DNA from 3 places in the Nonomuraea sp. NPDC050404 genome. Region 1 is predicted to be linked to each of the others. Evidence: riboswitches for the same ligand, from Rfam matches in the RefSeq annotation. Region 1 holds a riboswitch; each other region holds the start of a gene.
The links. Region 1 has a riboswitch for thiamine pyrophosphate ahead of thiC (phosphomethylpyrimidine synthase ThiC). Riboswitches for the same ligand answer to the same signal wherever they lie in the genome.
Positions count from the first base shown of each region.

Region 2: linked by a shared signal. The riboswitch ahead of AB0I81_RS22050 (FAD-dependent oxidoreductase) and the one ahead of thiC (phosphomethylpyrimidine synthase ThiC) in region 1 are both predicted to bind thiamine pyrophosphate.
Region 3: linked by a shared signal. The riboswitch ahead of thiD (bifunctional hydroxymethylpyrimidine kinase/phosphomethylpyrimidine kinase) and the one ahead of thiC (phosphomethylpyrimidine synthase ThiC) in region 1 are both predicted to bind thiamine pyrophosphate.

Region 1 covers NZ_JBFAKB010000035.1:2,283-12,083, reverse strand. The annotation lists gene AB0I81_RS54285 (ATP-binding protein) at 1-116, opposite strand, end outside; gene AB0I81_RS54280 (hypothetical protein) at 129-527, opposite strand; gene AB0I81_RS54275 (ABC transporter permease) at 719-1,378, shown strand; gene AB0I81_RS54270 (ABC transporter ATP-binding protein) at 1,371-2,549, shown strand; gene AB0I81_RS54265 (ABC transporter permease) at 2,546-3,322, shown strand; gene AB0I81_RS54260 (glycine betaine ABC transporter substrate-binding protein) at 3,319-4,275, shown strand; gene AB0I81_RS54255 (SDR family oxidoreductase) at 4,316-5,149, shown strand; gene thiC (phosphomethylpyrimidine synthase ThiC) at 5,146-6,726, opposite strand; TPP riboswitch at 6,719-6,831, opposite strand; gene AB0I81_RS54245 (hypothetical protein) at 6,921-7,271, shown strand; gene AB0I81_RS54240 (universal stress protein) at 7,284-8,120, shown strand; gene AB0I81_RS54235 (cellulose binding domain-containing protein) at 8,228-9,280, shown strand; gene AB0I81_RS54230 (YbaK/prolyl-tRNA synthetase associated domain-containing protein) at 9,319-9,801, opposite strand, start outside.
Region 2 covers NZ_JBFAKB010000007.1:400,655-410,455, reverse strand. The annotation lists gene AB0I81_RS22090 (L,D-transpeptidase family protein) at 1-790, opposite strand, end outside; gene AB0I81_RS22085 (YbaK/EbsC family protein) at 890-1,366, shown strand; gene AB0I81_RS22080 (GNAT family N-acetyltransferase) at 1,377-1,949, shown strand; gene metF (methylenetetrahydrofolate reductase [NAD(P)H]) at 2,235-3,155, opposite strand; gene AB0I81_RS22070 (polyprenyl synthetase family protein) at 3,249-4,319, shown strand; gene thiE (thiamine phosphate synthase) at 4,441-5,079, opposite strand; gene AB0I81_RS22060 (Rv2175c family DNA-binding protein) at 5,057-5,431, opposite strand; gene AB0I81_RS22055 (FAD-dependent oxidoreductase) at 5,462-6,631, opposite strand; TPP riboswitch at 6,685-6,801, shown strand; gene AB0I81_RS22050 (FAD-dependent oxidoreductase) at 6,791-8,038, shown strand; gene thiS (sulfur carrier protein ThiS) at 8,035-8,235, shown strand; gene AB0I81_RS22040 (thiazole synthase) at 8,228-8,983, shown strand; gene pknB (Stk1 family PASTA domain-containing Ser/Thr kinase) at 9,156-9,801, shown strand, end outside.
Region 3 covers NZ_JBFAKB010000040.1:53,923-63,723, forward strand. The annotation lists gene AB0I81_RS57250 (M28 family peptidase) at 1-1,100, shown strand, start outside; gene AB0I81_RS57255 (M28 family metallopeptidase) at 1,360-2,682, shown strand; gene AB0I81_RS57260 (M28 family metallopeptidase) at 2,727-4,226, opposite strand; gene AB0I81_RS57265 (ATP-dependent DNA ligase) at 4,360-5,307, opposite strand; TPP riboswitch at 5,366-5,461, shown strand; gene thiD (bifunctional hydroxymethylpyrimidine kinase/phosphomethylpyrimidine kinase) at 5,455-6,261, shown strand; gene AB0I81_RS57275 (TenA family protein) at 6,267-6,926, shown strand; gene AB0I81_RS57280 (carbon starvation CstA family protein) at 6,928-9,045, opposite strand; gene AB0I81_RS57285 (hypothetical protein) at 9,048-9,374, opposite strand; gene AB0I81_RS57290 (S8 family serine peptidase) at 9,623-9,801, opposite strand, start outside.

The DNA.
Region 1 (9,801 bases):
CGGTCGTTGAGCCGGACGAACAGAATGGACCACGTCGCAAGAATCGAGACCAACAGGGCAAGTCCGACGACGGCGAGCATCCAGCCCACGATCCGGGCACGGGCGCTCAACCGCATGTGACCTCCCCATCAGTCGTCGCCATCATCGTCGCCACCATCATCGTCGTCATCATCGTCCCCGCCGCCGGGGCGCGGGGACAGCGGTTTGACCGGCTCCGCCTTCGTCTTGCGGGCCGTGGGCCGCTCGCTCGGGCTCCGGTCGGCGCTGGGCGAGGGCGAGGAGCCGACGCTGGGCGACTCGCCGGGTCGCGTCGGATCGGACTCCCCGGACTGTGTGGGCTTGGACTCCCCGGTCCGCAGAGTCTCCGACGCGCTCGCCCGGCCGGGCGAGGCCAGGGGCGACGGCGAAACCATGATGGCTTCGCCCAGGTCGGGACCGCTGTCGGCGGCCTGTACCAGCCCCACGGAAGTGACGGCGACCGCCGCCGCCAGCAGGACGAGAAGAATCACCGTTCCCCGATGTTTCATGTGTCCGACCCTGACGCCCTTCGAGGAGACCAAGCTGAGCCACAGATGAGAAACCTCTCATCTAGCCCTGGGCCGACCCGTGCAAAATTCATCATTTTTTCAACGTTCTGACCTGCGAAAACAGTTCCCGCCTGTTACGGAAGTGACGTGTGGGGTGTTTGAGACTTGGAATCACGGTTAAGGGTCAGGGGATGAACTTGTGGGAGTACGTCGAGGACAGATGGGATCTCATCGTCTTCGAGACAGTCCAGCACGCCAGCATGGTGGCGCAGTGCGTCCTGATCGCGGCCGTGCTCGGCGTGCTCATCGGTGTGGCCACCTACCGCCGCCCGAGGCCCTCGGCGCTCGCCACAGCCGTCGCGGGGGTGCTGTTCACGATCCCGTCGCTGGCCATGCTCGGCCTGCTGATCCCCCCGCTCGGACTGGGAGTGGCGCCGAGCGTCACCGCGATCGTCCTGTACGCCCTGCTGCCCATCATCCGCAACACCATCGTCGGCCTGCGCGGCGTCGACCCCATGCTGGTGGACGCCGCCCGCGGCATCGGCATGAGCCGGCGCAGATCACTGACCAGGGTCGAACTGCCCCTGGCCTGGCCGGTGATCCTGACGGGCATCAGGGTCGCCACGCAGCTCGCGATGGGCATCGGCGCGGTCGCCGCGTACGTCTCCGGCCCCGGCCTGGGCGAGCAGATCTTCTCGGGCCTGGCCAGGCTCGGCGGCGCCAACTCCATCAACGCCACGCTCACGGGCACGATCGGGGTGGCGATCCTGGCGCTCATCTTCGACGGTTTCTTCGTACTGCTCGGACGGTTCACCACCCCGGGCGAAAGGTTGGGAGGTGCTCGTGCCTGACCAGCCAACTGGCGGCGTGCCGATCGAGCTGCGCAAGGTGACCAAGTCCTACCCCGGAGTGGACGAACCGGCCGTACACGAGCTGGATCTGAACATCCCGGCCGGTGAGATCGTGGTCCTGCTCGGCCCGTCCGGGTGCGGCAAGACGACCACCATGCGCATGATCAACCGCCTGATCGAGCCCACCTCGGGCGACATCGTGATCGGCGGTGAGAACTCCCGCGACATCGACCCCGACCGGCTGCGCCGCCACATCGGCTACGTGATCCAGCAGGCGGGACTGTTCCCGCACATGACCGTGGCCGCCAACATCGGCCAGGTGCCCAAGATGCTCGGCTGGGACAAGGCGCGGGTCGCCGAACGCGTGGACGAGCTGCTCACGCTGGTGGGCCTGGAGCCCGAGCTGTATCGCGACACCTACCCGCGCCGCCTGTCCGGCGGGCAGCAGCAGCGTGTCGGGGTGGCCAGGGCGCTGGCCGCCGACCCGCCCGTACTGCTGATGGACGAGCCGTTCGGCGCGCTCGACCCCATCAGCCGCGAGCGCATGCAGGACGAGCTGCTCAGCCTCCAGGAAGAGCTGGCCAAGACGATCGTCTTCGTCACCCACGACGTGGACGAGGCGCTCAAGATCGGCGACCACATCGCGATCATGCAGCGCCCCGGCCACATCGAGCAGTACGCCACCCCGGCCGAGATCCTCACGAACCCGGCCAGCGACTACGTCGAGCAGTTCCTCGGCGGCGGCTCCTCGATGCGGCTGCTGCGACTGACCAAGGTGGGCGACATCGAGACGGACCAGGTCCCCTACACCACCGAGGACGCCGACGCGCGGGAGCTCCTGGCGGAGGTCGAGAGCGACGGCCGCGGCTACGCGCTGGTCCTCGACGGGATGCGCCGCCCGCTCAGGTGGGTCGGCCAGGCCGAGCTCGAAGGTCTCAGCGGCCCGGTCGGTACGGCCGGCGACCCCGTAACCGGCTTCATCAGCGCCCGCATGACCTTGCAGGACGCCCTGGAGTCGCTGCTCAACGCCGATACCGAGGTCGTACCGGTGGTCGGCAGACGCAGGGCGTACACAGGATCGTTGTCACTGACCACGGTGCAGAACGCGATCGCCGCCATCAAGACCCACGAACGCGAGCGCCGACAGCGCAGGGGTGAGGGGACCCGGTGACGGTCGAGAGCGCTTCGGCCAGGGAGGCCACCGCGCCCGAGCCGCGCATCGGGCGCTCCTGGCACGTGATCCTGCCCCCGCTGTGCTACCTGCTGGTGGGCGTGGCGATGGTGGTCTACACGCAGGTCGTCCCGCTCGACGGCATCGAGTCGGGCTCGCTCAACCTGCCCTACATCCTGCGGCGCACGTGGGAGCACATCCAGCTCGTGTTCTTCTCGACCGTGCTGGTGCTGGTCGTGGCGCTGCCGCTGGGCATCCTGCTCACCCGGCGCGCGTTGCGCAAGGCGACGCCACTGGTGTTGTCCCTGGTGAACCTGGGCCAGGCCACCCCGGCGGTGGGCCTGGTCGTGCTGCTGGCCGTGGTGTTCCAGATCGGGTTCTGGACGGCGGTGGCGGCGCTGTTCGCCTACAGCCTGCTACCCGCGCTGCGCAACACGATGGTGGGCATCGAGCAGGTGGACCCGCGGCTGGTGGACGCCGGGCGGGGCATCGGCATGTCGGCGGCCGGGGTGTTGTTCAAGGTCGAACTGCCGATGGCGGTGCCGGTCATCCTGGCGGGGGTGCGGACCACGCTGGTGCTGAACGTGGGTTCGGCGGGCATCGCGGCCTTCATCGGATCCGGCGGGCTCGGCGACCTGATCACCACGGGCGTGACCACACAACGCAGTCTGGTCCTGATCACGGGGTGCGTGCTGATCGCCGTACTCGCGCTGCTCATCGACTGGCTTGGTGGGCTGGCCCAGCGTTACCTCTCACCGAAGGGTCTGTCGTGAGAGCACTCATGGCGCTGCTCCTGCTCATCGCCCTCTCGGCGTGCGGGCTGCGGCCCGCCTCGTCCTTCGTGCCACCGGTCGAGGCCGGCAGCATCAAGCCGATACCCACGTTGGAGGGCGTCCCGATCCGGGTGACGTCCAAGGAGTTCACCGAGCAGCTCGTCCTGGGCAAGATGGCGGTGCTCGCGCTCGCGGCGGCCGGGGCGGACGTGACCGACAAGACCAACGTCCAGGGCAGTGTGAACGCCCGCGCCTCGCTGATCAGGGGCGGCGCCGACGTGATGTGGGAGTACACCGGCACCGGCTGGATCACCTACCTCGGCCAGAGCAAGCCGATCCCTGACCCGCATGAGCAGTACGTGGCCGTGCGCGACCTGGATCTGCGCGAGAACGGCATCGTCTGGTTGCCGCCCTCCGCGATCAACAACAGCTACTCCATCGGCATGACCCGCGCCACGTCGGAGAAGTACGGCGTGACGAAGCTCTCGGAGATGACGAAGATCCCGGTGGCGGAGCGTACGTACTGCGTCGACCACGAGGCGTTCGGCCGGGACGACGGCTTCCTGGGCATGCTCAAGGGCTACGGCCTGCGATACGGCACCGACGTGCCGGCGGCCAACGTGAAGCGGATGTCGGTCGGCATCCTGTACAACTCGATCGCCAGCGGCCAGTGCGCCATGGGCCTGATCAGTACGACCGACGGCCGGATCCCGGCGCTCGGCCTGGTCCTGCTGGAGGACGACAAGCACTTCTTCCCGCAGTACAACGCGGGGATCACGCTGCGTAAACAGCTCTTCGACGCCCATCCGGAGATCGCCAAGATCTTCGCGCCGATCAGCGCCAAGCTGAACAACGACGTGATGCAGAAGCTCAACGCCAAGGTGGACGTGGACGGCGGCGATCCCGCGCTGGTCGCCCGCGACTGGCTCAGGTCAGAGGGATTCGTCAAGTAGCCGGTGTTATCCATACCCGGCCTCGGGCAGGCCGCTGGTCATGCAGAGTCAACCGTACCCAGGCCACACCGCCGAGATGAGCCCGCAGCCGCGTGACGAGATGCGCGACTACGAGGGCAGGAGCCTGCTGGAGGGCAGGAGGGCCCTGATCACCGGCGGCGACTCGGGCATCGGCCGGGCGGTGGCCGTGGCCTTCGCCAAGGAGGGGGCGGACGTCGCGATCGCCTACCTCAGCGAGCACGACGACGCCGCCCACACCGGGAAGCTCGTCGAGGCGGCCGGGCGGCGCTGCGTGTTGCTGCCCGGCGACCTGGGAGAACGCGCCCACTGCGGCTCCGTCGTGGAACAGACCGTCTCGGAGCTGGGCGGGCTGGACGTGCTGGTGAACAACGTGGCCTACCAGCAGCCGGTGAACGGTCTGGAGGAGTTGTCCGACGAGCAGTGGGAGCGCACGTTCGCGGTCAACATCCACAGTTTCTTCCACGTCACGAAGGCCGCGCTCGCGCACATGCGCGAGGGCGCGGCCATCGTCAACACCTCCTCGATCAACGGGCTGCGCGGCAACAAGACGCTCATCGACTACTCCGCCACCAAGGGCGCCATCAACGCCTTCACCTACTCCATGGCGCAGAACCTGGTCGATCGCGGGATCAGGATCAACGCCGTGGCACCCGGGCCGGTGTGGACGCCGCTGATCCCGGCGACCATGCCGGAGGAGAAGGTGGCGAAGTTCGGCGAACAGGTCCCGATGGGGCGGGCCGCCGATCCGGACGAGATCGCCCCCTCGTACGTGTTCTTCGCCTCCAACCGGCTGTCGTCGTACTACACGGGCGAGATCCTGGCCCCGATCGGCGGGGAGACGCTACCCGGTTAGTCGACGTAGAGATTGCCGCCGAGCCTCCTGAATTCGGCGGCTTTCTCCGCGTAGCCCGCATCCCTGATCTCGGCGGCCTTCTCCGCGTAGCCCGCGTCCCTGATCTCGTGGCTGATCCGCATGGAGCAGAACTTCGGCCCGCACATCGAGCAGAAGTGCGCGGTCTTGGCCGGCGCGGCGGGCAGCGTCTCGTCGTGGAAGGCGCGCGCCGTGTCGGGGTCTAGCGACAGGTCGAACTGGTCCTCCCAGCGGAACTCGAAGCGCGCGTCGGACAGCGCGTCGTCCCACTCCTGCGCCTTCGGATGCCCCTTTGCCAGGTCAGCGGCATGAGCGGCGATCTTGTACGTGATCACGCCCGTCTTGACGTCGTCCTTGTCCGGCAGACCGAGGTGCTCCTTGGGCGTGACGTAACAGAGCATCGCGGTGCCGAACCAGCCGATCATGGCGGCCCCGATGCCCGAGGTGATGTGATCGTAGCCGGGCGCGACGTCCGTCACGAGCGGGCCCAGCGTGTAGAACGGCGCGTCGTCGCAGAGCTCGCGCTGCAGGTCCACGTTCTCCTTGATCTTGTGCATGGGCACGTGGCCCGGCCCCTCGATCATCACCTGGACGTCGTGCTCGCGCGCGATCCCCGTCAGCTCGCCCAGCGTGCGCAGCTCGGCGAACTGGGCCTCGTCGTTGGCGTCGGCGATCGAACCGGGGCGCAGGCCATCGCCGAGCGAGTACGACACGTCGTAGCGGGCCAGGATCTCGCACATCTCGGCGAAGTTCTCGTACAGGAAGCTCTCGCGGTGGTGCGCCAGGCACCAGGCGGCCATGATCGAGCCGCCGCGCGAGACTATTCCGGTCTTACGCCCTGCGGTGAGCGGCACGTACGCCAGCCGCACGCCCGCGTGCACGGTCACGTAGTCGACGCCCTGCTCGCACTGCTCGATCAGGGTGTCGCGGTAGACCTCCCACGACAGCAGCTCGGGCCGGCCCTTGACCTTCTCCAGCGCCTGGTAGATGGGCACGGTGCCGACCGGTACGGGCGAGTTGCGCAGGATCCACTCGCGCGTCTCATGGATGTCGTTTCCGGTGGACAGGTCCATGATCGTGTCGGCGCCCCACCTGGTGGCCCAGGTCATCTTCTCGACCTCCTCCTCGATGGAGGAGGTCACCGCGGAGTTGCCGATGTTGGCGTTGATCTTCACGAGGAAGTTGCGGCCGATGATCATCGGCTCGGACTCGGGGTGGTTGACGTTCGCGGGGATGATGGCCCGGCCGGCGGCGACCTCCTGGCGTACGAACTCGGGCGTGACGCCCTCGCGCACGGCCACGAATTCCATCTCCCTGGTCACCAGCCCGCGCCGGGCGCAGCCGACCTGCGTGACCGGCTGACCGGCCGCGCGCCGCTCGCCGATCCACCGCTCACGCAGGCGTGGCAGCCCGCGCCGCAGGTCCGGCTCGTAGGCGGGGTCGGTGTACGGGCCCGAGGTGTCGTACAGCGTCACCGACGAGCCGTTGGACAGGTTGACCTGCCGCATGGGCACCCGCAGGTCACCGTTGTAGATCTTGGAAAAGCGCGCGTCGCTCATCGCGCAAACTCCCTTCGCCGGCATTATCCGGAGCAGGTTCTGGCGGTCGGCGGCTGTCAGCCGTCCTCTCAGCCCGGTCCGCACCGGGCTCCCGCGTTGGTCGGCGATGATCGTACCCACGGCCCGCCCGGCCCGAAACCTCGCGGGCGAGGTTTGGCGATCGCCGTCAGCGGTACGGTCCCATCAGGGGAAACATGAGAAAAATCGCCGCTGTCGTTGGACTACTCGTCGTGATGACCGCCTCCGGCGCCACTGCCGCCGCCGGTGACGGCATGCAGCAGCACGAAGTGAGCCAGGAGCAGTACGACACTCTGATCGCCCAGTGCCGCTACGCCGACACGGGGAAGGGGAAGTGCCGTGCGGCGGTCAGGGAGATGTATCGCGTCGGCAAATCCGACTCGACGCTCGACTGCCGGACATACTCCGGCGTGTCCGTCTGTGGCACACTCAGGCTCAGCAAGACCGAACGCGCGTGCACCCGCGACTCACAGGCGGCCGGAATCCCGTTCCGCCGGGCGGAAGTGGAGTGTTACGCCCTGCCCTGAGGAGCTGTGGTCTTGATCATCGTAGGCGCCGACGGCTCCCGTACCGGCCTGGAGGCGGTCGGCTGGGCCGCGGCCGAGGCGGAGCTGCGCAACTCTCCGCTGACCATCGCGTACGCCGTACCCAAATGGGTGAGCGAGGACACCGCCGTCCAGCACTACGCCGAGGTGGCCAGGTGGATGCGCGACGGCGCGCACTCCGTGCTGGACGCGGCCAGGGACCGCGCCCGCCGTGAGTGGCCGCAGGTGCTCGTCGAGGGCATGCTGGTGCCGGGCGACCCCCGCTCGGCGCTGATCAGGATGTCCGAGGGCGGCGCACTGCTGGTCGTGGGCAGTCGCGGGATCGGCGGGGTGCGGGGGCTGCTGGTGGGGTCGGTCGCGCACGGGGTGGCCGCGCACGCGCGTACGGACGTCGTGCTCGTTCACGAGACACCCGCCTCCCCGCGCGGCGAGATCGTGGCCGGGGCCGACGGCTCGCCGGGCGCCGAGCGGGCGCTCGAATTCGCCTTCACCGAGGCCGCGTTGCGGGGCGCACGGGTGCGCGCCGTCCGGGCCTGGGCCTGGCCCCAGGCGGGCGGCTTCGAGGCGGCCTCCCCCGAGCGCGAACGGGACACGGTCGGAGCCCTGGAGGAGTCGCTGGCCGAGCACCGGAAACGGCATCCCGGGGTGCAGGTGGTGGCCGAGGTCGTGCGCGGGCATCCGATGGAGGTGCTGAAGGAGGCCGCGGTACGGGCCGATCTGCTGGTCGTGGGGTCGCGGGGGCATGGGCAGCTGGCCGGGATGTTGATCGGCTCCATCAGCCAGGCCCTCCTGCACCACGCGCCCTGCCCATTGGCCGTGGTACGCGGCTGAAAGTTACATTCGTCCGCCCTGGTCAGAGGCTCCGACTTGATCGCCTCCTTCCCGCGTACGGCCGCCGATTTTACGATCTGCGCAGGCTTACGACGGGAGAGCAGACGATGCGCAAGACCGGCTCCGTGCTGGCCGCGCTGGTGGCACTGGCCGCGGCGGTGTTATTCGCCACCACCGCCACGGCCAGCGCCGCCGCCACCAGGATCATGCCCTTGGGCGACTCGATCACCGGATCCCCCGGCTGCTGGCGGGCGATGCTCTGGAACCGCCTCCAGAGCTCCGGCCACACCAACATCGACTTCGTCGGGACCCTTCCGCCGCAGGGCTGCGGAGTGGCGCACGACGGCGACAACGAGGGGCACGGCGGCTACCTGGCCACCAACGTGGCCAACCAGAACCTGTTGACCGGCTGGTTGTCCGCCACCCGGCCCGACGTCGTACTCATGCATTTCGGCACCAACGACGTGTGGAGCAACATCGCGCCGGCGACGATCCTCAGCGCGTTCACCACGATGGTGAACCAGATGCGGGCCAGCAATCCCAACATGAAGATCCTCGTCGCCAAGATCATCCCTATGAACCCGTCCAGCTGCGGAGAGTGCGCCCAGCGCACGGTGAACTTCAACAACGCCATCCCCGCCTGGGCCGCGGCCACCACGACCGCGCAGTCGCCGATCACGGTGGTGGACCAGTGGACGGGCTTCAGCACGGGCACCGACACCTACGACGGGGTGCACCCGAACGCCGCGGGCGATCAGAAGATGTCCGACAAGTGGTACACGCCCCTGGTCAACGCACTCGCCGGCACCGACCCCGGCACCCCCACCCCCACCATCACCCCGACCATCACCCCGCCGCCTACGGGAGGTTGCACGGCCACGTACAAGGCGACCGGGCAGTGGCAGGGCGGGTTCCAGGGCGAGGTCACCGTCAAGAACACCGGTACGACGCCGATCAGCGCGTGGACGGTGTCGTGGACGTTCGCCAACGGTCAGCGGATCACCCAGATCTGGGGCGGCACGCTGGGCGGGAGCGGGTCCTCGGTGAGCGTGCGCAACGTCTCGTGGAACGGCCTGCTGGCGCCCGGGGCCTCGACCACGTTCGGCTTCCTGGGCTCCTGGACCGGCACCAACACCGCCCCAACACCCACCTGCGCCTAGCAGTTCTCCTTCAAGCCGATCGAGACGCCCACCTGCGCCTAGCTCTCCTTCGAGACGATCGGGACGCCCACCTCCGCCTTATCCTCCTTCGAGACGATCGGCTCGATCCGGGGCGCCGCCAGCCGTACGTAGTCGTCGGTGGACAGCGCCACGGATCGGTCGAGGCGGGCGGCGTTGAAGTACAGCTCGGGGCGGCTCAGCAGCGACGGGTCCGCGACCAGCTCCAGCCGGGGGTCGAAGCTGAACGGCAACACCGTCCCGCTCTCGCTCCCGGCCAGTTCCTCGGCCTTGTCCTTGGCGGCGAAGGCCACGTACGTGCCGTCGAGCAGGCCCTTGACCGCCTGAAGGTCGAGCCGCGCGTCGCCCGGCACCACGGCCAGCACGTGCCGGGTCTGCTTCTTGCCCACCTTGACCATCACGATCAGGCACTTGGCGGCCTGCGAGGCGTCATGCCCGCGCAACGCGCTGACCTCGTCCGTACGTCCCTCGGGCGGGTGGTCGATCAGGCGGTAGCGCGCCCC
Region 2 (9,801 bases), on a different contig from region 1:
GCACGGGAACGCCCTTGCCGAGCATCCCCGGCAGGACCTCGGCCACGTTCATCGGCATGCGCACGCACCCGTGCGAGGCCGGCTGGAGCGGCACCGACAGCGCGCCATGGAAGGCGATGCCGCCGTTGAAGAAGATCGGGTTGTACAGCTCGCCCAGGTACGACTTGTGCCACCCGCCGGCCCGCCACGTCGTGCGGTAGTTGCCCGTCGGGGTGCTGGCCGAGCCGCAGAAGCGCTGCTCCTTGCCCTGCCAGTTGGCGGTCTCGCAGTAGGGGATGTTGCTGCCGGAGGAGATGTGGGTGATCAGCTTGGCCTCGCCCTTGACGTACAGGACCATGACCTGCTTGGTCAGGTTGACCTCGGCACGGGTCGGCTTGCCGTTCGGGGCCAGCACCTTGGGCGCGCGGGGCGTCTCCAGGGCCTGCCAGGTGCGCTTGGCGATGGTGCTGGTCGGCCTGATGCCGTTGACCTTCTGGAACGCCCACACCGCGGCGAGCGTCGTGCCGCCGTACTGGCCGTCGGCCTTGCCGGGACGGTAGCCGAGCTCGGTCAGCCGCTTCTGCATCCAGGTGACGTTCTTGCCCTTGGCGCCCAGTTTGAGGGTCTTGCGCGGCGCGGTGACGGTGTCCGAGGGGACGTTCTGTCCCGCGGCGGGTGAGGTGGGCGAAGTGGTGGACGTGATGGCGGAAGAGGCGTCCGTACGTCCCGCGGTCTGCGTGCCGCAACCCGTGAGGACGACCGCGCCGGCCGTCAGAAGAGCAGCCGCCCCGGGCAGCCGTCGAACCCGCACCCGTACCACCTCTCGATGACCTTCAAGAACAGATCAGTGGACCCTACACCACTCACCACGAATGGGTAATGAGGGCGTCATTCTGTTTAGAGTGTCTCCATGTCTGAGAAGTTGCCTGCCAACGCCCTTGTCGTGCAATCCGCGCTGCGCGAACTTGGAGCCACCGGTGAGATCGCGGTGCTGCCGGAGACGGCGCCCACCGCCGCGATCGCCGCGGCGCAGCTCGGTTGCGAGGTCGGCGCGATCGCCAACAGCCTGATCTTCGACGCCGACGGCGCCCCGCTGCTGGTGCTGACCAGCGGCGCGCACCGCGTGGACGTCGAGCTGATCGCCCGCGAGGTGGGCGTCGAGCGGGTACGCCGGGCCACGCCGGAGTTCGTCAGGCAGGCCACCGGCCAGCCGATCGGCGGGGTGGCCCCGGTCGGGCATCCGGCGCCCGTGCGCACCCTGGTGGACAACTGGCTGGGCAAGCACGAGGTGGTGTGGGCCGCGGGCGGGCATCCGCACACCATCTTCCCGACGACCTTCGACGAGCTCGTGCGCATCACCGGGGGCACACCGGTGGACGTCGAGTAGTGTGCGACGGGTGATCGAGTTTCGCGGAGCCGGGCCCGCCGAGTTCACCGAGCGGCTGGACACGGTGATCGACATTTACACGGCGGCCATGAACCCGCCCGAGGACCAGATCACCGGCCGCAAAACCATCATGCGAAATCACGCGACATATCCCCATTTTCAGTGCTATTTCGCGGAATTGCGTGATTCATCCCCAGATCTGCCCGTTCCGGAACCTCAGATCGTCGGCTTCGCGTACGGTTTCCGCGGCGCGCCCGGCCAGTGGTGGCACGACGTCGTCCTGCGCGGCCTGGTGGAGAAGATGGGCCAGGAGGCCGCCCACGCCTGGCTGGGCTACGCCTTCGAACTGGCCGAGATCCACGTCCACCCCGCCTACCAGGACAAGGGCGTCGGCCGCGCCATGATCCAAACGTTGTGCGCGGGCCGCCGCGAGCGTTCGGCCGTGCTGTCCACGCACGACCAACCCACGGCCGCCCGCCACCTCTACGCCAGCATGGGCTTCACGGACCTGCTGGCGAAGTTCGTCTTCCCGGGCGGGCACGAGGAGTACGCGATCGCCGGACGCCCGCTGCCGCTGACGTGAAAAGTCTTTGGCAAAGCCGTGACCTGCGGGTTTGCCGGGCATGACAGAGGGCAGGAAGCATCACAGAAAGTAACTGACCTTTTACTCGGCGGCTACTTGTGTCTCCTGCCCGTCACCCGCCCGGTCCCCCTGCGGACGGGTGGCGGGCCTCCCGGCCCACCGACCCGGCGCTCAAGCTCAGGCCCCTCCCGGCCCGCCGACCCGGGTGCTCAAGCTCAGGCCCCTTCTGGCCCTCCGGCACAGTGCTGCCGATGCCTTCCCAGCCCGCCGGTCCGGTGATCAAGCTCAGGCCGTCGCGGAGATCCGCTCAAGCCGCTGGAACACCTCACGCGACGCGCTCGACCGGTTGAACGTGATGAAGTGGATCCCCGGCGCGCCCTCGTCCAGCAGCCGCTGGCACAACTCCGCGCCGTGCTCGATGCCCAGCCGCCGCACCGCCGCCGGATCGTCCTTGACCGCCTCGAACCTGGCCGCCACGTCCGGCGGGAACGGCGCCCCCGACAGCTGCTCGGACCTGGCGATCGTGCTCATCTGCGTGACCGGCATGATGCACGGGATGATCGGCGTCTCGCACCCCGTGGCCGCCACCCGGTCGCGCAGCCGCAGGTAGTCGTCGGCCTGGAAGAACATCTGCGTGATCGCGTAGTCGGCGCCCGCGCGGCACTTGCGTACGAAGTATTCGGTGTCGGACTCGATGGACGGCGAGCGCGGATGCTTGTAGGGGAAGGCGGCCACGCCGACGCAGAAGTCGCCCGCCTGCCGGATCAGCCGTACCAGCTCCTCGGCGTACAGCACGCCCTCGGCATGTTGCACCCACTCGCCCATCGGGTCGCCGGGAGGGTCGCCGCGCACGGCCAGGATGTTGCGCACGCCCGCGTCGGCGAAGCGCCCCACGAGGTGACGCAGCTCGCGCACCGAGTGGTTGACGGCTGTGAAGTGCGCCACAGGCGTGAGCGTGGTGTCGTGGGCGATCCGCTCGACGATGTCGACCGTGCGGTCGCGGGTCGTGCCGCCCGCGCCGTACGTCACCGAGACGAACGTCGGACGGAGTGACTCCAGCTCCCTGATCGCGCGCCACAACTGCCGCTCGCCCTCGTCGGTCTTCGGGGGGAAGAACTCGAACGAGAACGACCGGTCACCGGAGGCGAGCATCTCGCGGACGGTGGGGACACGATCGGGCCGGATGGAGGATCGACCAAGCGACATGACCACAAGGCTACCGTCACATCACGCAAGCCGTCCGGTCAGAGGAGCCACCTGGAGATCCGATCGCGGTCCCACGGCCATTAGTCTCATGTCATGACCACTCACGCCGCCGCCATGGAATCCCTGCGCGCGCAGGTGGAGCGCGTCCTCGCGGAGTTCGTCGAACGGCGGTTGCCCGACGGCGGCGACCCCGAGTTCGCGCCGTTGCGCACGGCCGCCGACGAACTGCTGTCGGGCGGCAAGCGGCTGCGCCCGGCGTTCTGCTACTGGGGCTGGCGCGGCGCGGGTGGCGCGGACGACGAGCCCGGCATCTTCACCGCTGCCGCCTCGCTGGAGCTGCTGCAGGCCAGCGCGCTGGTGCACGACGACGTGATGGACAAGAGCGACCTGCGCAGGGGCATGCCCGCCGCACACCGCCGCTTCCAGGCGATGCACGAGAAGTCCGGCTGGTACGGCTCGGCCGGGCAGTTCGGCGAGGGCGCGGCGATCCTGCTGGGCAACCTGCTGCTGATCTGGTCGGGCGAGATGTGGCGGGGCAGCGAGCTGGCGCGCGAGTCGATCGAGGCCGCCCAGCCCGTGCACGACCACATGCGCAGCGAGCTGATGTGCGGCCAGTACCTCGACCTGCTGGAGCAGGCCAACGGGGAGAACACCTTCGACTCGGCGCTGCGGGTGGCGCTGTACAAGAGCGGCAAGTACTCCGTCGAGCAGCCGCTCCGGCTCGGCCTGGTGCTCGCCGCCCGCGAGCTGACGCCGTGGATCGACGACCTTTGCACCGGGTACGGGCAGCGCGTCGGCATCGCCTTCCAATTGCGCGACGACATCCTGGGCGTCTTCGGCGACCCGGCGCAGACGGGCAAGCCCGCGGGGGACGACCTGCGGGAGGGCAAGCGCACGATGCTGGTTGCCCGCACACTGGCCTCCGCCTCGCCCCTGGAGGCCGAGACGGTACGCAAGCTGCTGGGCGACCCCCATCTGGACGAGCACGGGGTGTCGACGCTGCGCCAGATCATCGACGACACGGGGGCGCTGCAGGAGTGCGAGGACCTGATCGGCGACTACCTGGGCGAGGCACTGTCGGCCCTCGACCCGGCCCCGATCACGGCGGACGCCCGCACGGCCCTGACCGACCTCGCCATCGCCGCCACCTCACGCAAGACCTGAGGTCAGGCCGCACGCCAGAGTCGGCTCGACTCCCGCAGGACCTGAGGTCAGGCCGCACACGAGGCCCGAAGCGGCGTCACCTGGACCAGGAGCGCCCGCCGGGTTGGGCGGGCGCCTCGGGTCAGGTGGCCGAGAGCCGCTTGGCGAACTCCGCCGCCGCCGCGCCGGGGTCGTCGGCGTCGGTGATCGCGCGTACCACCACCACCCGGCTCACCCCGTGCGACATCACCTCGTCCAGGTTGTCGAGGTCGATGCCGCCGATCCCGAACCAGGGCCGCGTTGCTCCCAGCGACGCCGCGTGCCGCAGCAGCGGCGGGCCGGGGGCGGGGCGGCCCGGCTTGGTGGGCGTGGGCCAGATGGGGCCGCAGCAGAAGTAGTCGACGCCCTCCTCCACGGCCGCGGCGGATGCCTCGGCGGCGGAGTGGGTGGACCGTCCGATGACGATGTCGTCGCCGAGTATCTCTCGCGCGACCGTCACAGGAAGGTCGTCCTGCCCCAGATGGAGCACGTCGGGCCGGGCGGCGTAGGCGAGGTCCGCCCGGTCGTTGACGGCAAGGAGCTTGCCGTGCCGGTCGCAGGCGTCGCGGAAGACCTCGAGGAGCGCGAGTTCTTCGCGCGCCTCCAGGCCCTTCTCCCGCAGCTGGATGATGTCCACGCCGGAGGCCAGCACCGAATCGAGGAACTCTGCCAGGTCACCGCGGTCGCGGCGGCCATCGGTGCAGAGGTAGAGGCGGGCGTCAGAAAGCGAGGGCTTGGGCACGCCGCTTGACCTCGGTGTGACGGCCGGCCCTGATCGCCTCGATGGGCGAGCCGGGCAGGGATTCGTCAGGGGTGAAGAGCCAGCGCAGCGACTCGACGTCGTCGTAGCCGGCGTCCAGCAACACGGTCAGTGTGCCGGGCAGACCCTTCATCACGTCCTTTCCGTCGAGGAACACCGCGGGCACCTGTGGCCCGCCGCTGCCCCGGCGTACGCCGAGGAGCTTGTGATCCCGCAGGAGTTGTTTGGCCCGCCCGACCGGAAGGTCAAGGCGCGAGGCCACTTCAGGGAGTGTCAGCCACTCGTCCACGAGTTGGTCGGTCTCCCGGTCGATCTGTGCAACAGAAAGCGTCACGAAACCACAACTACCACATGCCGTGCTTGCTCAAACAACACAATCCCGTAGGGGTACTTCTGGATCTACCAGGCGTTCCGCGTCCAGACGCCCGCCGGAGGCGATGATCCGGCGTCCCTGCACGTAGTCGCGGGGCCGGTCCACGGCCAGCACCGCGGCCACGACATCGTCGGCGGTGAGCCAGACGGCCGACCATTTTCCCTCCGGGTCGCCCCGGTAGATGAGCCGCTCGCCCGCCGGGTGGTGGCCGGTGTACTGCATCATGTGGCCGAACTGCTCCGACCAGAAGTACGGCACCGGGTCGTACACCGCCTCCTCCCCCAGCAACGACGCGGCTGCGACCTCGGGGGCGTTGAGGGCGGTGTCCCAGTGCTCCACCCTGAGCCTGGTCCCCCAGCGGCGCGACCACCAGGCGGCGCAGTCGCCGACCGCGACGACACCCGGCAGGGAGGTACGCAGGTGCTCGTCGGTGACGACGCCGTTGTGCAGGTCGATGTCGGCGCCGGCCAGCCATTCGACGGCCGGGCGCACGCCGATGCCGGTGACCACCACGTGGGACTCGACGAACTCGCCGCCCACCAGCCGCACGCCGCCCTCGTCCACGGAGTCGACCATGGTGTTCAGCCGCAGGTCGATGCCGTCGTACCAGTGCCGGGTACGGGCTCCGATCTCGGTGCCGACGGCGGTGGCCAGCGGGGTCGGGGCGCTCTCGACGACCGTCACGGCGCAGCCGGCGCGGCGCGCGGCGGTGGCCACCTCCGCGCCGATCCAGCCGGCACCGATGATCGTCACGCGGGCACCGGGAACGAGCACGGCGCGCAGTTCGTGGGCGTCGTCGAGGGTGCGCAGCACGTGCTGGAGGCCGTCGCCCGGCAGCCTGATCGGGTCGGCGCCGGTGGCGATGACCAGGCCGTCGTAGGCGATCTCGCCCTCGGTGGTCTCCACGACGCCGGCCCGCAACGACTTGGCGCCGACGCCCGGCAGGAAGTCGACCCCCAGGGCGTCGAGGTCGGTGTCGACGAAGCTGGTGTCGGCCTCGCCCTTGAGCACGGCCTTGGACAGGGGCGGGCGGTCGTAGGGGCGATGGCGTTCCTGACCGATCAGCGTGATGCGGCCGGTGTGGCCGCGCCCGCGCAGGACCTCGACCGTACGCACCCCGGCCAGGCCCGCTCCCACCACCACGACTTGGTTCACGTTCATGACCATAACGGGGGCGGTGCGTGCGCATCGAACCGAGGCCGTAGGCTGAGGTACGTAAGACGCGCGGGAGTCCGGCCATTACCGGGCTGAGAGGAAGGCTTTACCGGGCCTTCGACCGCAAGACACCTGATCCGGATCATGCCGGCGAAGGGAGCGCATGTGGATGTGATCGTGGGTGGCGGGGTCGTCGGGCTCTCCGTGGCCTGGCGGATGGCCCGCGCGGGGCGGCCGGTCACCGTGGTTGACCCGGCTCCCGGCACCGGGGCCTCGTACGCGGCGGCGGGGATGCTGGCCCCGGTCAGCGAGGTGACCTACACCGAGACGCCGCTGCTGCGGCTGGGGGTGGCCGCGCTGCGCCGCTGGCCCGCCTTCGCCGCCGAACTGACCACCGACGCCGGCCTCGACCCCGGCGGCGAATCCGGCGGCGAATCCGGCGGCGAATCCGGCAGTGGCCCCGACGGCGATCCGGTGCGCGAGCCCGGCGGTGGGATCGGCGGCGTTTCCGGTGACGGCTTCAGCGGTGGCTCCGGTGGCGATCCGGCGCGCGGGCTGGACCTGCGCTCGGACGGGACGCTGGACGTCGCCTTCGGGACCGACGACCTGGCGGCGCTGGATGAGCTGGCGGGCTACATGGACAAGCTCGGCCTGCCGGTCCAGCGGCTGACCGGGCGCGAGTGCCGGCGCCTGGAGCCCATGCTGGCCCCCTCGGTGCGTGGCGGCCTGCTGGCGCCCGGCGACGCGTGGGTGGATCCGCGCCGCGTGACGTCCGCCCTGCTGGCCGCGCTCGAACGCCTCAGCGTCCCCCTGGTGCGGGCCCGCGCGACCGAGCTGCTGCGCGAGGACGGCCGAGTCGTGGGGGTACGCCTGGCCGACGCCGACCAGCGTGAAGTGCAGGGCGAGCGGGTCGTCGTGGCCGCAGGGGCGTGGAGTGCCGGGCTGGCCGAGGTGCCGGTGCGGCCGGTGAAGGGGCAGATCATGCGGTTGCGTTCCCCGCAGCCGCTGCTCAGCCGATGTGTACGCGGCACCGTACACGGCTCGTCCGTCTACCTGGTCCCCCGAGGCGACGGCGAGCTCGTCGTCGGCGCGACCCAGGAGGAGATGGGCTTCGACACCAGGGTCACCGCGGGCGGCCTGTACGAGCTGCTGCGCGACGCCAGGGAGCTGGTGCCGGGCGTCACCGAGCTGGAGGTGGCCGACGTGGTGGCGGGGCTGCGGCCGGGCACGCCCGACAACCTGCCGCTCATCGGGCCATCGGGCACGCCGGGGCTGGCGTACGCGACGGGACACCACCGGGGCGGCGTGCTGCTCGCCCCGCTCACGACGGAGATCCTGCTGGGCGCCCTGACGGGCGAGGAGAGCGAGCTGGCGGCGTGGTGCGCGCCGGCAAGATTTCGGGAAATTTCATGATTATTAGCATCAACGGGGCCGCGCACGAGGTCGCCGACGGCATGACCGTGGCGCAGGCCGTACGCACACTGACCGCGGCGACCACCGGAGTGGCCGTGGCACTGAACGACGAGGTGGTCACACGCGGCGCCTGGGAGACGACGGCGCTGAGCGACCGTGACCGCGTGGAGGTTCTGACGGCGGTGCAAGGTGGATGATCTGATCATCGCCGGGGAGAAGTTCTCCTCCCGGCTCATCATGGGAACCGGCGGCGCGCCCTCGCTGGAGGTGCTCGACCAGGCGCTGGCGGCGTCGGGCACCGAGCTCACGACGGTGGCGATGCGCAGGCTCGACCCCGGCGCCCGCGGCTCGGTGCTGGACGTGCTGCGCGAGCGCGACATCAAGGTGCTGCCGAACACGGCGGGCTGCTTCACCGCGGGCGAGGCCGTGCTGACGGCCCGGCTGGCAAGGGAGGCCCTGGGCACCAACTGGCTCAAGCTGGAGGTCATCGCCGACGAGCGCACGCTGCTGCCCGACCCGATCGAGACGTTCGACGCGGCCGAGCGGCTGGTGGCCGACGGGTTCGTGGTGCTGCCCTACATCGGCGACGACCCGGCGCTGGCGCGGCGGCTGGAACAGGCGGGCTGCGCGGCCGTGATGCCGCTGGGCGCGCCGATCGGCTCCGGTCTTGGCATCCGCAACCCGCACAACATCGAGCTCATCGTGGAGGCCGCCACCGTGCCGGTGATCCTCGACGCGGGCATCGGCACGGCCAGCGACGCGGCCCTGGCGATGGAGCTGGGCTGCGACGCCGTGCTGCTCGCCACGGCCGTCACCCGGGCGCAGCGGCCGGACCTCATGGCGGCGGCCATGAAGGGGGCCGTGGCGGCCGGCCGCCTGGCGCGCCAGGCGGGCCGCATCCCGCGCCGCCGCTACGCCGAGGCATCCTCCCCAATGAGCCCGTGAAAGCCGGGAGCCGATGACGCCACGCCGACGGCGAAGCGGATCCGGCACCCTGTGACGCGAGTGGTCGCTGGTCAGGCTCACCAGGTGCGGGGACGTTCCAACGAGAACGTCTCCGCATCGGTTTCGGGCGGCGAGGCCATGCCGGTGGCAAATCGCCCGTAAACTCGGCTGGGTGGACACGACGACTGCGGACCCCCTGGTCGGTCGGCTTCTCGATGGGCGCTATCGCATCGAGAGCCGGATCGCCCGGGGCGGTATGGCGACCGTCTACCTCGCGCTGGACATCCGGCTCGACCGGATGGTGGCGCTGAAGGTCATGCACCGCTCGCTCGCCGAGGACCCGGCGTTCGTCAGGAGGTTCATCGGCGAGGCGAAGTCGGTCGCCAGCCTCTCGCACCCCAACGTGGTGCACGTCTTCGACCAGGGCACGGACAACGACGTTGTCTACCTCTCGATGGAGTACGTCCCCGGCCGGACCCTGCGCGACATCCTGCGGGACCGCGGCAGGCTGCCCGCCCGCGAGGCGCTCGAGATCATGATCCCGGTGCTCGCGGCGCTCGGCGCGGCCCACCAGGCCGGCATGGTGCACCGCGACGTCAAGCCGGAGAACGTCCTGATGACCGACGACGGCCGGGTCAAGGTCGTCGACTTCGGCCTGGCCAGGGCGATCGAGGCGACCAACCAGACCCGTACCGGCGTGATGATCGGCACGATCGGCTACATGGCGCCGGAGCAGGTCACCACCGGCGCCGCCGACGTGCGCAGCGACGTCTACGCCGCGGGCATCATGCTGTTCGAGCTGGTGACCGGGCAGCAGC
Region 3 (9,801 bases), on a different contig from region 1:
TGGAGACCGCGCTGGAGGTGTCCAGGCAGTCGCTGCAGTCGGCCAAGCATCTGCGCTTCGCCTGGTGGGGCGCGGAGGAGCTGGGGCTGCGCGGGTCGCAGTTCTATGTCAGCAACCTGCCGGCCGCCGAACGGGCGCGGATCAAGGGGTACCTGAACTTCGACATGGTCGGCTCCCCCAACGCCGGATATTTCGTGTACGACGGCGACAACTCCGACGGAACCGGCTCGGGGCCGGGACCGGCCGGGTCGGCGGCGCTTGAGCGTACCCTCCAGGACTACTTCACCTCGATCGGCGTGCCGACGCGCGGCACCGACTTCGACGGGCGCTCGGACTACGGGCCGTTCATCTCCGTGGGCATCCCGGCGGGCGGCACGTTCACCGGCGCGGAGGGCATCAAGAACGCCACTCAGGCCGGGTTGTGGGGCGGGACCTCGGGGCAGGCGTTCGACGTCTGCTACCACCGCGCCTGCGACACGACCGCCAACATCAACGACACCGCGCTGGACAGGAACACCGACGCCATCGCGTACGCGGTGTGGACCATCGCCACCGCCGTGCCGCCGGTCGTGGTGTGGCAGGACACGTTCGAGACCGCGAACGGATGGACGGTCAACCCGGCCGGCACCGACACGGCCACCCTGGGGCAGTGGGAGCGGGGCGATCCCGCGGCCACCACGTCCAGCGGCGCCAAGCAGCTCGGAACCACTGTCAGCGGCACGAACGACCTCGTGACCGGGGCTCTGGCGGGCTCCTCGGCGGGCGCGTACGACATCGACGGCGGCGTCACCTCGATCCAGTCACCGCCGATCACGCTGCCTTCGACGGGCGCGCTGAACCTGTCGTTGTCGTGGTATCTGGCGCACGGCTCGAACGCCTCCAGCGCCGACTACCTGCGGGTGCGTGTCGTCGGCGGCACGACGGCCACGGTGCTCAACCAGGCGGGCGCGGCCACCAACCGCAACGGCGCCTGGGCCACCGCCACGGCGAGCCTGAACGCGTTCGCGGGCCAGACGGTCCGCATCCTCATCGACGCGGCCGACGCATCCGGAGCCTCGCTGGTCGAGGCGGGCGTCGACAACGTGTCGATCACCCGATAGCTCGCCGGCAACCGGCAATCACCCCAATAGGTCACCCGACAGCTCGCCGGCAACCGGCGATCACCCGATAGGTCACCCGACAGCTCGTCGCAGGCAACCGGCGATCACCCGATAGATGCGCAGTCCCCCCGGGCCGGTCCACGGAGAAGGACCGGCCCGAGAGCAATTCCCAGCACCCTCTTGGAGCCATCTCATGGCACTCTCTCCCCTTGCCCGGAAAAGAATCCGTAAATCATTTCTGCCGTTATTGGCCGGCGTCGTGCTCGCCGGCGTGCTGACCCCGGCCGCCGAGGCGGTCGTGCCGCGCGATCCGGCGATCGAGAAGATGGTCCGGCAGGTGGACGCGCGCAACCTCGGCCGGATCATCGCCAAGCTGGCCTCCTTCGGCACCCGGCACACGCTGTCCAGCCAGGACGACCCGGTACGCGGTATCGGCGCCGCCAGGGACTGGATCTACGACGAGTACGTAAGGATCGCCGCCACCTCGGGCGGGCGCATGACGGTGGAGAAGCAGTCGTTCGTCCAGCCCGTCTCACCGCGCATCCCCGCCCCCACGACGATCACGAACGTGGTCGCGACGCTGCGCGGCTCGCAGGACGCCTCGGCGGCCCGTACGTACGTGGTCAGCGGCCACTACGACTCCCGCTGCACCGACGTCATGAACGCCACCTGCGACGCTCCCGGCGCGAACGACGACGCCTCGGGTGTCGCCGCCGCCATCGAGGCCGCCCGCGTCATGGCGACCCGCACGTTCGACGCGACCGTGGTGTTCATGGCGGTCGCGGGCGAGGAGCAGGGCCTGTACGGGGCCGCGTACTACGCCCAGCAGGCCAAGCAGAGCAACGCCGACATCCAGGGCATGTTCACCAACGACATCGTGGGCAGTTCGGTCGGCGAGAACGGCCGGGACGCCAAGGCCGTACGGGTGTTCTCGGAAGGCGTACCCACCTCGGAGACCCCCGCCCAGGCCGCCGTGCGCCAGTCGGTCGGCGGCGAGAACGACGGGGTCTCGCGGCAACTCGCCCGCTTCGTCCACGAGACGGCCGAGCAGTACGTGCCGTGGTTCGACGCGCGCATGTACTACCGCAGGGACCGCTACCTGCGGGGCGGCGACCAGATCCCGTTCCTGCAGCAGGGCTACGCCGCCGTGCGCTTCACCGAGGTGCACGAGGACTACCGGCACCAGCACCAGGACGTGCGGGTGGAGGACGGGGTGCAGTACGGGGACCTGCTGCGGTTCGTCGACAACGACTACGTGGCGCGAGTGACCCAGGTGAACCTGGCCGCCCTGGCCGTCCTGGCCCGCGCGCCGCGCTCACCCGGGCGGGCGGCCATCGTGACGAGCCGCCTCACGAACGACACCGACCTGCGCTGGGACGCCAACCCCGAACCCGACATTTCCGGGTACGAAGTGGTCTGGCGGGACACAACCGAACCGAGCTGGACGCACTCCCGCTTCGTCGGAAACGTGACCTCGTACACGGTGGAGGGCTTGTCCAAGGACAACTTCCAGTTCGGGGTGCGGGCAGTGGACACCAAGGGCCACCGCAGCCCGGCCAGCTACCCGACCCCGGCAAGCTGACAGGTGAGCGGCCGGGTGGAACGTCCACCCGGCCGCAAGAACCGTCAGCCGGTGCCCTCCGACAGGGTCGTCGCCGACTGGGCGGGTGACCTGGGTGGGATGGAGCGCAGGTTGAAGGCGTAGCGGGCGACCGAGTCCGCGATCGCGTCCGCGTCCACGTCGAGCGCCGTGTCGTTGACGTTGGCGATCGTGTCGCACGCCAGGTGGTAGCAGACGTCGTACGCCACCCCCGCCGTGCCGCCGAACAGCGCCGCCTCCTCGGGCGTCTTGATGCCCTCGGCGCCGGTGAAGATGCCGCCGGACGGGATGCCCACGGCGATGAACGGCCCGTAGTCCGAGCGGCCGTCGAAGTCCGTGCCGACGGTCGGCAGGGACCTGGTGCCGTAGAACGCCTCGAACTGCTCCTCGATCTGCGCCGATCCGGGCGGGCCCGCCGGCGAGCCGACGCCGTCGGAGTCGTCGCCGTCATACAACTTGTAGGCGTAGTTCGGCGAGGCGACCATGTCGAAGTTCAGGTAGACCCTGATGCGGTCCCGCTGCGCCTCCGACAGGGCGTCCACGTACTGGTCCGAGCCGAGCAGGCCGATCTCCTCGGCGGCCCAGAAGGCGAAGCGCACCTTGTTCTTGACCGGGAAGTACCCGCCCATCTCCTCGGCCACCTCCAGGATGGCCCCGGTGCCCGAGCCGTTGTCGTTGATGCCGGGCCCGGCGGTGACGCTGTCGAGGTGCGCGCCGACCATGACGACGTTGCGCGGGTCGCCGAAGCGGCTCTCCGCGATCACGTTGTTGTTGGTCCCGAGCACCAGGTTGGCGTCCACCTTGATGCGCACGGTGGGGCTGCCGGTGGCCAGTTCGTTGCCCGCCGCGAAGCTGGCGAACACCATGGGGATGCCGGCCCGCCACTCGCCGATGTTCAGCGGGAAGGGGTCGGTGCGTCCCGGCTGGCCCTCGTTGAAGACGATCAGCCCGGAGGCTCCGGCGGCGGCCGCATTGTCCACCTTCTGTACGAAGGGGCAGGTGCCACGCTGGATGAGCGCGATCCGGCCGGGCACGAAGCCGGCGAAGTCCGACGCCTCACAGCCGCTGGTGGAGCTGGGTACCGGAGCGGGCGGCAGCGTCAGGTCCACGCCCTGGACCTGCGCGGTCACGTCGCCGGCCGGTGAGGGCTCGAAGGTGACGAAGTCCGTGCCCGGCACGTACGTCTTCGGGGTGGGTGCGGTGATTTGGAGGACCGGCGGAGAGTTCTCCGACCAGCTCTCGACGAAGTTGATCGGGTTCAGCGTGACCTTGAATCCGGCCTTGCGCAGTTTGCCGGCCACGTAGTCGACGGAGGCGTCGTAGCCGGGGCTGCCGGCCGCGCGGTTGCCGCCGTTGGCGGTGGCTATGGCCTGTAAGGCATCGAGGTGCTTCTTGGCGTTGGCTCCCTTGACCTGCTTGACGAGCAACTTGGCGAACACGTCGTCGAGACCGCCCGCGTTGGCCGGCGCGGCCATGGCCACTGCTAAGGCGAGTGCTGTGATCAGCGCGATGACGATTCTTCGCATACGGGTCCCCCCAGGACGATGGGAATCGCGGCGTGCAACCCCCCGAGTCGCCGATTGCCCGAAAGTAACCCGCCAAGGAATCAGCGGGAAGACCCACTATTGTGGCAAATTCCGGACATCATCCGGGGATAGATCACTTCTCGCGGCGAGCGCGGGCGCGCCTCTTCCCCTCATGCATCGCCTGTACGCGGGCGACCGGAATCGTGTGCCCCTCCTCGACCAGATCGGCGGGCAGCCGCTGCGGCGCGGGCATGTGCTCACCCCAGGGATCGGCCCCGCCCAGCAACCCCGGCGCCGTACGCAACGTGAAGTCCCTCGGCGCCACCCGGTCCAGGTCCGCCCAGGCCACCGGGAAGGAGACGGGAACCCCAGGTCGGATGCGGGGACTGTAGGCGGCCACCACGGTCGCGCCGCCGGCGCGGGTGGAGTCGAGGAACACCTTGCCCTCGCGGTCCTCGCGGATGAACGCCGTGGTGGCCAGCGCCGGATCGATGCGCTCGGCGCGCGCGGCCACCGCGCGGGTGGCCGCCGCCAGGTCCTCCATGCCCGTGTCCCCGGTGACGGGCACGAACACGTGCACGCCCTTGGCCCCGCTCGTCTTCACCGCGCCCGCCAGCCCGGCCTCCTCCAGCGCCTGCCTGACCAGGAACGCGCCGCGCACCGCCAGCAAGAAGGAGTCGTCGTGCTCGGGCGGGTCAAGGTCGAGGATGAGGTGGGTGGGCTTGTCGCCGGCGTACAGCGCCGGGTGGTATTCGACGGCCCGCTGGTTGGCGAACCACAGCAGCGTCTTCCTGTCCTCGCAGAGCGCGTACGTCACCTGCCTGCGCGACGCCTCCGCCCACAGGGACACCGACTTCACCCAGTCGGGGGCGTACTTGGGCAGGTTCTTCTGCATGAACGGCTGCTGCCCGGGCCGCACCCGGATGACCGACAGCGGGCGCTCGCGCAGCGCGGGGATGATGCGATCGTGCACGGCGTCGAGGTAGTCGACCAGGTCACGCTTGGTGGCCTCGGCACCGTCGAACAGCGGCTGGTCGAGATTGCTCAGGGCGACACCGTCACGCGTCTCATCAGCGGCCACCCGCCCCACAATGCCGACACTCGAACGTGTGGTCAACTACCGGCGGCTGTTACAGTGGGCCGCTGACGCGGGGTGCCCGGACGGCCGGGCTGAGATCACACCCGTCGAACCTGATCTAGTTCGCACTAGCGAAGGGACGTCGCAGCCTTGAGCGCTGTTCCCAGAGTTCTGTCCATCGCGGGCACCGATCCCAGCGGCGGCGCCGGCATCCAGGCCGACCTGAAGACCTTCTCCGCGCTCGGCGCGTACGGCATGACGGTGGTCACCGCGCTGGTGGCGCAGACCACCACGGGCGTGACCGGCATCCACGAGGTGCCCGCCGAGTTCGTCGCCCAGCAGCTCGACACGTTGCTGACCGACGTGCCGGCGGACGCCGTGAAGATCGGCATGCTGGGCAACGCCGAGCTGATCAAGGCGGTGGCCGGGGCGCTGGACGTGTACGGGCCCGCGTACGTGGTGCTCGATCCCGTCATGGTGGCCAAGAGCGGTGACCGGCTGCTGCCCGCCGATGCCGTGACCGCGTTGCGTGAGACGTTGTTGCCCCGCGCCGACCTGATCACCCCGAACCTGCCCGAGGCGGCGGACCTGCTCGGGGAGGCGCCGGCCGGGAGCCTGGCGGAGATGCGCGCGCAGGCCGGGCGGCTGCGTGCGCTGGGGGCGCGGCAGGTGCTGCTCAAGGGTGGTCATCTGGACGGCGACACGTGCGTGGACGTGCTGGCGACGCCCGAGGGCACGGTCGAGCTGGCCGCGCCGCGCGTGGATACCCGCAACACCCACGGCACCGGCTGCACGTTGTCCTCGGCGATCGCGGCGCTGCGCCCGCGTCACGACGACTGGCCGGGCGCGGTGCGGGCGGCCAAGCAGTACCTCACGGGGGCGCTGCTCGCCGCCGACGACCTGGACGTCGGGCATGGTCACGGGCCCGTCCACCACTTCCACGCGATCTGGAAATGAGCACGATGTTCTGCGAAGACATGTGGCTGCGCACAGCCGACCTGATGACCGCCATCCACGAGCACCCGTTCATCCGCGCCCTGGGCGACGGCACCCTCGACCGCGACCGGTTCGGGTTCTACATGGTGCAGGACGCCCGCTACCTGGAGGCGTACAGCAAGGCGCTGGCCACGGCCTCGGCCCGCGCCACCGACCCGGCCGACGCCGCGTTCTGGGCGCAGAGCGCGCACACCGCGCTGGCCGCCGAGCGCCTGCTGCACGCCGCCTACATCGAGGACCCGGACCTCGCCACGTCACCGACGTGCCTGGCGTACTCGTCGTTCCTGCAGGCCACGGCGCTCACCGCGCCCTATCCGGTGATCGCGGCGGCTGTGCTGCCGTGCTTCTGGATCTACCAGGACGTCGGTACGGCGCTGCTCAAGCGGGCCGGGGACACGTCCGACCACCCCTACGGCAGGTGGATCTCCACCTACTCCGACCCGGCCTTCGCGGCCTCCGCCGAGCAGGCCAGGGCGATCGCCGACCGGCTCGCCGCCACCGCCGATCCGGACACCCGCGAGGCGATGGACCGGGCGTACGGCAGGGCGGCGGCGTACGAGTGGATGTTCTGGGACAGCGCGTGGCGGCGCGAGACCTGGCCCACGGCGCAGTGGCTCGCGCCCTGAGTCAGGGGGCTTTGGAGGCCATCATCTCCTTCTCCTCGCGGGTGGCGATGAGGCCGGCCGGCGCGTAGATCTTGGACTCCTCGAACGGCGCCTCGGTGCTGGGCAGCGGCTCCGGCGACCTGATCGCCTTGATCCACACGCGGGCAGCGTCGAGGATGACCACGATGATCAGGATCGCGAACAGCGCCGCCAGGATGCCGTCCACGGTGGAGTTGACCACGATCTGCTGCATCGCGCCGGTCGTCTTGGCCGGCGCGAGCAGTTGTCCCTGGTCCAGCGCCGTCTGGTAGCGGTCGCGCTGGGCGAAGAAGCCGAGCGTGGGGTCGGGCGAGAACACCTTCTGGTAGCTGGCGGTCAGCGTGACCGCCGCGTCCCAGGCCAGCGGCACCCCGGTCACCCAGGCCCACTTGAGCCGGCCGCTCTTGATCAGCAGGGTCGTGGCGACGGTGAGCGCCACGGCCGCCAGGAGCTGGTTGGCGATGCCGAACAGCGGGAAGAGCTGGTTGATGCCGCCGAGCGGGTCGTTGACGCCCTGGTAGAGGAAGTATCCCCAGGCCGCGACGACCACGCCGCTGGTGATGACCAGCCCCGGCCACCAGCTCACCCGGGAGATCGGCTTCCACAGGTTGCCGAGCGTGTCCTGGAGCATGAACCGGCCGACCCGGGTTCCGGCGTCCACGGTCGTGAGGATGAACAGCGCCTCGAACATGATCGCGAAGTGGTACCAGAACGCCTGCAGCCCCGCACCCCCGAGGAATCCGGAGAAGATCTGCGAGATGCCGACGGCCAGCGTGGGCGCGCCGCCCGTCCTGGCGATCAGCGTCTCCTCCTGTACGGCCGCCGCCGCGGCCTGCAGTTGCTCGGGCGTGATGACGAAGCCCATGTTGGTGACCGCCTCCGCGGCGGTCTGCACGGTGGCCCCGACGACGCCGGCCGGGGAGTTCATCGCGAAGTAGAGGCCGGGGGTCAGCACGCAGGCCGCCGTGATCGCCATGACGGCCACGAACGACTCCATGAGCATGGAGCCGTAGCCGATCATCCGTACCTGGGACTCCTTCTGGATCATCTTGGGCGTCGTGCCGGAGGAGATGAGCGAGTGGAAGCCCGACAGCGCCCCGCAGGCGATGATGATGAACACGAACGGGAACAACGACCCGGCGAAGACCGGGCCCTCGCCGTTGAAGGCGAAGTCGGTGAAGGCCGTGGTCTGCAGGGGCGGGGCGGTGACCGCGATGCCGATGGCGATCAGCACGATGGTGCCGATCTTCATGAACGTGGACAGGTAGTCGCGCGGCGCGAGCAACATCCACACCGGCAGCACGGCGGCGACGAACCCGTACGCGATCAGCCAGAGCGACAGCGCGGACGGGCTGAGCGTGAAGAACGGCGCCCAGCTCGACTCCTGCACCCAGCCGCCGGCCACGATCGACAACATCAGCAGCGCGACCCCGATGACCGTGGTCTCGACGACCTTGCCGGGCCGGATCACCCGCAGGTAGAAGCCCATGAACAGGGCGATCGGGATGGTCATCGCGATGGAGAAGACACCCCACGGGGACTGCGCCAGGGCATTGACCACGACCAGCGCCAGCACGGCGAGCAGGATGATCATGATGGCGAAGACCGCGACGAGCGCCGCCACCCCGCCGAACGGGCCGATCTCCTCGCGGGCCATCTGCCCGAGGCTCCTGCCGTTGCGCCGCATGGAGAAGAACAGGATCACCATGTCCTGCACGGCGCCGGCGAAGATCACCCCCGCGACGATCCAGATGGTGCCGGGCAGATAGCCCATCTGGGCGGCCAGCACCGGGCCGACCAGCGGCCCCGCCCCGGCGATGGCGGCGAAGTGGTGGCCGAACAGGATGCGCCGGTCGGTCGGCTGGTAGTCGATGCCGTTGTCGAGCCGCTCGGCCGGCGTGGCCCTGCGGTCGTCGGCGCGCAGCACCTTGCGCACGATGAAGCGGGCATAGAAGCGGTAGGCGATGGCGTACGAACCGACCGCGGCGCACAGGAGCCACACCGCGTTGACGTTCTCGCCACGGGACAGGGCGAGCACCGCCCACCCCACGGCGCCGACGACGGCCACCGCCGTCCAGATGATGATGGAACGCAGCTTCACCGCTAACCTCCCTGGTGATATATGGGGCGCCCCAGGCAGCAGCGCAGGCCGGCGTCCGGCGGCAGATCGGAGACGAAGCGCCGCCAGCGCCAGAGCGGGCGGCAGTCGATCGTGACGGGAAGCTCGGCGAGATGCACCCAGGCGGTCGGATGCGCGTACACGGCCGGCCCGAGTTGGCGCGCCCTTCGAGGCAGCCGGGAGCGCCGCAGGGCCCTGACCGAGAACTCGCCCGCGTCGGCGCAGCACAGGCCGGTGACGTGCCAGTCGAAGAAGATCACTTCATCGGGCGACAGGGCTTCACGGGCGGCGGGCGTGAGCGTGATGGGCATCTGTGGCTCCTGACGAACAGGCAGCTCAGAAAATTTATATCTGCCTTACCCGGCGTGATCAAGGCCGAAACACAAGCGCTTGCTGCATTACGGTCACCCGTGGCTCCCCACCCACCGCACTCCGGCTGACGGCCCTCCAGGAAACGCCCTCTGAACCCTTCAGTGGTGACCCGCCGTTACGCGAGCCCAAGTGGGCCCGGAAAACACGAACGCCCCCTGGAGTTCCAGGGGGCGTCGCTGTCAGAGGGTCACTGCTTCCACGGCTCGAAGTACGCCACCGTGGCGAAGTCGATCTCCAGGGCGTTCGGCGGGGTGCCGCCGGTCGCGCTGGCGCCCGTCACGAAGATGCGGACCCCGGCGTCCGTGGCGTCCACGGCCAGGCCGTGGGCGTTGTCGCCGGCGCCGACCGCGCCGTCGTAGCGGCCCG